2 regions of the Yersinia canariae genome follow, and region 1 is predicted to be linked to the other one. Evidence: predicted binding sites of a transcription regulator. Region 1 holds the regulator's gene; the other holds the start of a gene.

Region 1 (4,403 bases):
AACCGGGGAAGAAATTCGCATCAGTATGCTCAATAATGACTATTGGCAAGATCATTATGTCGGCGCTCGTCGCGTCGTGACACCAAAAACCATCCGCTAATCTCGCAATCCGCACCCAGTGGCCTATTGGGTGCGCGGCCCTTCAATGACATTATTTCAGTGTCTAACCTTCAGCCATTCCCCATCAAACTGTATGGTTATATCTGTCATTCCTGTAGAAAGTTGTTAAGATTAATACCCACAACAAAAATACAACAATTACGATTTTAACCGCCCCTCACCCTTCTTAGCGATTGCTAATGATCGGATTTGAGGAGCAAACACCCTGAGCAACCCCGAAAGGAGAGAGCTATGTCTTTTGAATTACCGGCATTACCTTATGCACAAAATGCACTGGAACCGCACATTTCTGCTGAAACGCTGGAATACCATTACGGCAAGCACCACAACACCTATGTGGTCAACCTCAATAATCTGATTAAAGATACCGAGTTTGCCGGTAAAAGCCTGGAAGAGATTGTCAAAACCTCCAGCGGCGGCATCTTTAATAATGCAGCTCAAGTCTGGAATCACACCTTTTATTGGCACTGTTTGTCACCTAATGGTGGTGGCGAGCCAACAGGCAAAGTCGCCGAGGCCATTAATAAATCCTTCGGTTCTTTCGCTGAATTTAAAGCGCAATTTACTGATGCAGCAGTGAAAAACTTTGGTGCGGGCTGGACGTGGCTGGTCAAAAAAGCGGATGGCACTCTGGCTATTGTCAGTACATCCAATGCCGCCACACCGCTGACGACCCAAGATAAGCCGCTGTTGACTGTAGATGTATGGGAACACGCTTACTATATTGATTACCGTAATGCGCGACCAAAATATCTGGAGAACTTCTGGGCGCTGGTGAATTGGTCTTTCGTTGAGAAAAATTTAGCCTAATTCAGCAAAAGAAATAGTCAATCGTGTTGACGTGATACCCAATAGATTTCAAGTTGCAGATAGGTGGTTATAAAATAAGCCCAAGGAATTGAAATAACACAATGAGTTGGGTGAGTGAGGCGACCAGCAACCCTGTATTTTGAAAGATGGCGGGTATTTCTCTAGACATAATTAAGGGCGGATTAACCGCCCTACTTATCACTTCACACCGGCAAGCGGTTTAATTAATTCATGACCGCCACGAAGCTAAAAGCAATAATCATTGCCAGCGCACCAACAGTCGTAATCAGCGACATTTTCAGATTGGTATCCATAACAACTCCTCAGCCGGTTAATTTTTATACTCATCATACTTTCAGTAGCAATGGTGTTGGCTACGCGCAATCATCCGAATCATTTACGACAGTAAACTCACCGAGATTCATCCGCTTGCCACCTTCCTGCTACCCGCATTATTGAGAGTATAGTAGGGTAAAGGCACATAATTAGTGCGTTAAATTATTTTCCCACAGTTAAGAAAAAAAATCTTGTGCTCATTACGCACTTTATAACATTGATTACCTCTTCCACTTTTCCTCCAGATCAGCCAAAATTCGCAGTTCATAACTGTATGCCGACTAATAACGTCCAATAAATACTCTCAGACGACCATCTGACTTCGCTCTCCAGCCCACTATTGTGTTTCTGTCTGAGCGGTGTTCGAGTCATGCAGGCAAACGATTAACATAATACTGACCTGTTGTAACAGGTGAGCTTAGGAGTCATTCTTTTTATGGCAACGATTAAAGATGTGGCCAAACACGCGGGTGTGTCTACCACCACCGTTTCGCACGTTATCAATAAAACTCGTTTCGTCGCCGAAAATACTAAGGCCGCAGTGTGGGCGGCCATTAAAGAGCTGCATTATTCGCCCAGTGCTGTGGCCCGTAGCTTGAAAGTGAATCACACGAAATCAATTGGCTTGTTGGCAACATCCAGTGAAGCGCCCTATTTCGCTGAGGTGATCGAAGCAGTTGAAAATAGCTGTTATAGCAAAGGTTACACCCTGATTTTATGTAATTCACATAATAATCTGGATAAACAAAAAGCCTATCTGGCCATGCTGGCGCAAAAACGTGTCGATGGATTATTGGTGATGTGTTCTGAATATCCTGAGCAATTACTGGGAATGTTAGAAGATTATCGCAATATCCCCATGGTTGTGATGGACTGGGGTACTGCTCGCGGTGATTTTACCGACTCGATTATTGATAATGCTTTTGAAGGCGGCTATTTAGCCGGCCGTTATCTTATTGAGCGCGGTCATCGAGATATTGGCGCTATTCCTGGCCAATTATCCCGTAATACTGGCGGTGGTCGCCATCAGGGCTTCCTGAAAGCACTAGAGGAAGCCAATATCGAATTACGTGATGAGTGGGTGGTTCAGGGCGATTTTGAACCCGAATCCGGTTATAAGGCCATGCACCAAATTCTGACACAAAAACATCGCCCGACCGCGGTGTTCTGTGGCGGCGATATTATGGCCATGGGCGCAATATGTGCTGCGGATGAGTTGGGCCTGCGGGTGCCACAAGATATTTCGGTGATTGGCTATGACAATGTCCGTAATGCCCGGTATTTCTCACCTGCGCTGACCACAATTCATCAGCCAAAAGAGAGATTGGGCGAAACCGCTTTTGCCATGTTGCTCGACCGTATTATCAGTAAACGCGAAGACCCGCAAACAATTGAAGTGCATCCTAAGTTGGTTGAGCGCCGGTCTGTTGCTGATGGCCCATTCCGCGATTATCGCCGTTAATCTTGCCTATGCCGGTAGCGCCGCATGCTACCGGCAGCTAATCCTGCTGCCCGCCGCCCTACGTGACATCATTATCATCTTTTAACCACTCATTATTTAGCGTGACACTGTCACCCAAATACGCCAGCATCCATGCTAAGGCCGGTGAGTGATTATTCTGATCCCACGTCAAGCAACACGGGCTGTCAGGCAGGGGTTCTGTCAGTGTTAATACCGCCAATTTCCCTTGTTGAATCAATGGAGATACCATATGCGCAGGAACCATTCCGATACATAACCCTTCACACAAACAGTCGATTCCCGTCGCCCAATCCGGTGCGACCAATCGCTGTTGGTTATCTAATGTCCAAGTATCTCGTTTCGGCAAATTTCGCGCCGTATCTTCCAGGCACAATGAGGGATAAGGCCGCAGCTGGTCATCATTAAGCGGCCCGGTTAAATGGGCTAAGGGGTGATTAACACTCACCACACAAAGCCAGGTCAAGAAACCCATGTCGCGAAAGACAAACCGCCCACCAACAGGAATAGCGCGAGTTGCACCAATCGCCATATCAGCCTGCCCATCCACCAGCGCATCCCAGACACCATTAAACACCTCATAACGCACTCGCAGTTCGATATCGGGGAAATGGCGATAAAAATCCTGCACTAAACGACGGCTACGTTGTGGTTTGACGATTTTATCGACCACGATATTTAATTGCCCGCGCCAACCATTCGCGACTTGCTGACACTGGCGGCGTGTGCTATTCATTTTTTTGATAACATCTCGGGCTTCCTTGATAAAAACCCGGCCCGCTTCAGTCAATTCTACGTCCCGATGACGCCGCGTAAATAAGGGCACAGCCAACCATTCCTCTAATTGGCGCACGGTATAACTGACCGCAGACGGCACTCGGTGCAATTCTTGTGCGGCTGCGCTGAAACTTCCTGTACGCGCAACTGCATCCACCACATCCAATGAATATTCTGACCACATGATTTTTCGCCTCACGCACACGAAATAATTGATATCAATTTTTTTGATAGCATGTCGCAAATATTACCGTTTCACAACAGAATATCTCGCCGGATAGAATGCCCCCCGCCATTAATTTCAATGACAAAATTTTTGCCTGCAAAATTATAATTTAGCCAAAGTCATTGAGGCAGCAGATAGATAGCAAGCTTATTAAATAAAATTAACTGATATAAATCAGTTGATTGCATGCCAATCAGTGACGCGCAGATTGGCGCACGGCTTGCCGCGATCTCGTGGAGCTAAGGCTCGAGGGCGAGCCGAATAACGAGCAGAGCTATCCCCTGCGGTTTCAAGGACATAGGATATAAAGAGAAATAAAGAATGAAAACGTCTTCAAGTTTCATGTTCTATCTCGCCGGTTTGAGCATGTTGGGCTACCTGGCGACCGATATGTATTTGCCCGCCTTTGGCGCCATGCAGCAAGAACTGCAAACCTCCGCCGGTTTTATCAGTGCCAGTCTCAGCATTTTTCTCGCCGGTTTCGCTATCGCCCAGCTCGTCTGGGGGCCAGTTTCTGATAAATTAGGCCGTAAACCCGTGTTGTTAGCAGGGTTGAGTTTATTTGCCATTGGCTGTCTGGGGATTTTATGGGTTGAAACGGCAACACAATTACTGGTTCTGCGTTTTATTCAAGCAATTGGTGTCTGTTCTGCC
Region 2 (4,403 bases), 1.6 Mb from region 1:
TGACGCCCGTAAGATAACAGGGCGTCAGTAACCTTCCTCATCGTCCGGCTTTCTGGCGCAAATCGATGCCAGAACAACATTCGCCGCTGCAATAACCCCGGCGTCAGATTAATTAGCTCACCGGATGCCAGCTCTTTTTCGATTTGCAGATGCGGGATCATACAGCAGGTGGTGCCTTGCCTTGCCAACTGCACAAATGCTTCTGACGAATTAACGATATGGCAGGGCACACTCCCCGGCGATAAATCGAAATTTTGCTGCAAAAACGCCTGATGCATATCATCCAAATGGTCAAAAGCCACCGCTGGCGCTTTCAGCAATGCTGAGCGGGTCACGCCATTGGGGAAGTAACGTTCGGCAAAGGGTTTGGATGCGACAAACAGATAATCCAGTGCGCCGAGTTGATCGACTAAGCAGCTGGGAAGCGGTTGAGGTTGGATACTGACCGCGCCCACAACCTCACCACGGCGCAGCCGTTCTTGAGTTCGGGTTTCATCTTCGACTTGTAAATTCAGCCGAATAGGGGAGTCTACCAATACCGATTTTAACGCCGGTAATAGCCAAGTTGCCAGGCTGTCGGCGTTGACCGCCAATGACAGCAATAGCGGAGTATCCCCGCCGTTATCATTGCCGAGCCACTCTTCTTCCAGCAATTCAACCTGATGCAGCAAGGCGAGCAATTTCTGCCCTTGTTCCGTTGGTCGGGGGGGCACAGTGCGCACCAACAGCGGCTGACCAAACAGGTTTTCCAACTGCTTAATGCGCTGAGATACCGCCGATTGGGTGATACAGAGCTTTTGTGCAGCGCGTTCAAAACCGCGCTCACGGATCACCGCGTCCAGCGCTTGTAGCGTACGGTAGTCTGGGCGTTTCATCGGAGTCATCTCTCCAAATATTTAAGTTAATACCGCACTATGCCACATTTTGAGCATTTTTCTATGTTGGAATGCCGCAAGGCTCGCCACAAATAAACCGACATAACTGTGATCTAGCTAAAATTAACCACCTTGCAGGCGGGCTTTATTGCGATGTTTTATCACGTATATGCTCTATAATGACGTCAGGTTTTCTTTCACATCAAGGCGTGAACATACCATGACTCAGGATGAACTTAAAAAAGCAGTGGGCTGGGCAGCATTAGATTATGTTAAACCCGGCACTATCGTGGGGGTCGGCACTGGCTCTACTGCGGCACATTTTATTGATGCCCTTGGCTCTATCAAAAATCAAATTGAAGGGGCAGTTTCCAGCTCAGACGCCTCTACCGCCAAGCTAAAAAGTTATGGCATTCAGGTATTTGATTGCAACGAAGTCGATGTGTTGGATATCTATGTCGATGGCGCTGATGAAATTAATGATCAAATGCAGATGATAAAAGGCGGCGGTGCAGCACTGACTCGCGAGAAAATCATTGCGGCTATTGCTCGTAAGTTTATCTGTATTGCCGATGCCTCTAAGCAGGTCGGTGTGTTGGGTAAGTTCCCGCTGCCGGTCGAAGTTATCCCAATGGCGCGTTCTTATGTCGCCCGCGAGCTGGTCAAATTGGGTGGGCTACCTGAATATCGTCAGAATGTCGTGACTGATAATGGCAACATTATTTTAGATGTTCATAATCTGACTATTTTGGATGCCATTGCGTTAGAAAATAAAATTAATGGTATCGCCGGGGTTGTCACTGTTGGGCTATTTGCCAATCGTGGTGCTGATGTGGCATTGATTGGTACTGCCGACGGTGTTAAGACTGTCGTCCTGAAATGATCGACTAAACCTTGCTCAGGGTGTGGTTTATTGACTTCACCCTGATAATTTTTGTCTTTAAATATCTTTTCTTAAAATGGTTAAATTTGGTGATATATATCACATTTTCTCATTTCATTTTCTTAACCTGCCATTAACTCTCTCTCCGCCAGTTTTTTATTCCATAAATTAACACTTGCGCTATTTGTTCTGCTGATAGGCAAGCAATCGTTTGTATTGCTGCCCGCGTAATATTTGTTATGTTGACAGGGTGCTGACCGGATTCATTCGATATCGGCAGCCACATCTGAAGTCTGAAAATAGGGTCGGGGACATGGCAAAAGTATCACTGGAGAAAGACAGAATTAAGTTTCTGTTAGTGGAAGGGGTTCACCAGAGCACGGTCGATAATCTGCGTGCAGCCGGTTATAGCAATATTGAATATCATAAAGGTGCCTTAGACACCGAATCACTGAAAGAATCTATTCGTGATGCTCACTTCATCGGGATCCGATCGCGCACGCATCTGTCCGAGGAAGTTTTTGCTGCAGCAGAAAAATTAGTTGCAGTAGGCTGTTTCTGTATCGGTACTAATCAGGTTGATTTAAACGCGGCGACCAAACGTGGTGTGCCAGTATTCAATGCGCCTTTCTCCAATACCCGTTCGGTAGCCGAAATGGTACTGGGCGAGTTGCTGCTGATGTTCCGGGGCATTCCGTCTGCTAATGCCAAAGCACACCGTGGCGAGTGGAATAAGCTGGCGGTAGGCTCCTATGAAGCCCGTGGCAAGAAACTGGGTATCATTGGTTATGGTCATATTGGTATTCAGCTGGGTATTCTGGCGGAAAGTGTTGGTATGAAAGTATTCTTCTACGATATTGAAAATAAACTGTCGTTGGGGAACGCGCAGCAGGTTCGTCACCTGTCTGATTTGCTGAATATGAGTGATGTGATTAGCCTGCATGTGCCGGAAAATCACTCCACCAAGAATATGATTGGCCCTGAGCAATTGGCACTGATGAAGCCGGGCGCGATGCTGATTAATGCTTCACGCGGGACGGTCGTTGATATTCCTGCGTTGTGTGATGCATTGGCCAGTAATCATTTGGCGGGCGCGGCAATTGATGTTTTCCCTGAAGAGCCGGCGACCAACAAAGACCCGTTCAATTCACCATTGTGCGAGTTTGATAATGTGTTATTGACCCCGCATATCGGTGGTTCCACTCAGGAAGCACAGGAAAATATCGGTGATGAAGTGGCTGGCAAGCTGGCGAAGTATTCCGACAACGGCTCAACGCTGTCTGCGGTTAACTTCCCGGAAGTTTCTTTGCCCGCTCATGGTGACAATACTCGCCGTTTGTTGCACATCCACGAGAACCGTCCAGGTATCCTGACCAGCATCAACAAAATCTTTGCTGAGCAGAACGTCAATATTGCCGCGCAGTATTTGCAAACCAGCGCTGACATCGGTTATGTCGTTATCGATGTTGAAACTGATGATGCAGAGAATGCGGAAAAAGCATTGCAGGCGATGAAGGCAATTCCAGGGACTATTCGCGCGCGTTTGCTCTATTGATAAGCGCTGTATTGAATGACTGAGCACCCGCTATCTATCTGGTCGCGGGTGTTTTTTTATATTAAAGGGCTATTTCTCACCATCGCCAGATTTTTTCCGGCGTAACAATCTCTGGCAACGGCACATCCCAATGTTCACTTGGTAAGTGCTCAACCCGCTGGCAATCATGCGCCAGACCAAGAGGATAGGGGCCACCTTGCTGCCAGTTTTGCAGTGTACGGTCATAGAAGCCCCCTCCCATCCCTAAACGCTGCCCTAGGCTATCAAATGCCACTAGCGGGGTTATCACCACATCTAATTGATTTAAGGGCAGCACATCGCGCACGTCTAATTGAGGTTCTAGAATTTTCAAGCGATTGCGAATGAGTTGGCTATCAGGACGATAGTGGAGAAACAACAGATTACCGGGGCTGAAAGGGTGGAGAACAGGGAGATAAACCCGTTTTTTCTGCTGCCACAATAATTCAATCACCGGAGTGGTATTCAATTCTCCATCAAAAGACAGAAATACTGCAACAGTATTGGCCTGCTGAATTTTATTGTGGGAAGCGATGTGTTTAGCCGCGGAATTAGCAGAGTGCTGTTGTTGCTCGGGAGTCAAAAGACGCCGACGCTCACGAATGTCACTGCGAATTTTCTGCCGCTCAAGGGCATATTGCGGATTCAAAGGCATGTTATTGACTTAAAAAAGTAGAAAACTGCCTGTATCAACACAAACGTGATAACTGAAAAAACAAGTTACACGATTAGAAAGGGATCTCCGAGATGCCGTCGCAGGCTGTAACCCTTGAACCCATGGTTCAAGGTGAACGCAGCGTCGCAACCTTAAGGCTTCTCGGCGGACCGAGCATGCGCACCAGTTACGGAGTCGCTACATTCTGTTGGTATTAAATATCGGCTCAGGGGACTGGCCCGCTGACAAACATCTCAGAGAAATTCTTTACTCACTGTCGAATCTATCATTCAACAGAGATTTATTCAAACTGTGCATCCTGACGTTCAGAGATGCGACCCTGTTCAAGCAATGCCTGTTCAATGGTCTGTTGTAACATCCGAATACGTTGCTCCATATTGGATGCATAGTCACGGG

Evidence for each region. Region 1 encodes PurR, which represses purine synthesis genes. Its sites were predicted from a motif close to CANGCAAACGTTTGCNTG; they were not measured.
Region 2: the regulator PurR is predicted to act here: its motif matches at 1,959-1,976, upstream of serA (phosphoglycerate dehydrogenase).

What each region holds. Positions count from the first base shown of each region.
Region 1 is NZ_CP043727.1:2,187,479-2,191,881, reverse strand. Features, by position in the region: gene F0T03_RS10140 (C40 family peptidase) at 1-100, shown strand, start outside; gene sodB (superoxide dismutase [Fe]) at 352-930, shown strand; gene cydH (cytochrome bd-I oxidase subunit CydH) at 1,155-1,244, opposite strand; gene purR (HTH-type transcriptional repressor PurR) at 1,703-2,728, shown strand; gene punR (DNA-binding transcriptional activator PunR) at 2,787-3,707, opposite strand; gene punC (purine nucleoside transporter PunC) at 4,071-4,403, shown strand, end outside.
Region 2 is NZ_CP043727.1:3,754,214-3,758,616, reverse strand. Features, by position in the region: gene F0T03_RS17320 (LysR family transcriptional regulator ArgP) at 1-875, opposite strand, end outside; gene rpiA (ribose-5-phosphate isomerase RpiA) at 1,096-1,758, shown strand; gene serA (phosphoglycerate dehydrogenase) at 2,072-3,313, shown strand; gene F0T03_RS17305 (5-formyltetrahydrofolate cyclo-ligase) at 3,390-3,986, opposite strand; RNA gene ssrS (6S RNA) at 4,067-4,250, opposite strand; gene zapA (cell division protein ZapA) at 4,288-4,403, opposite strand, start outside.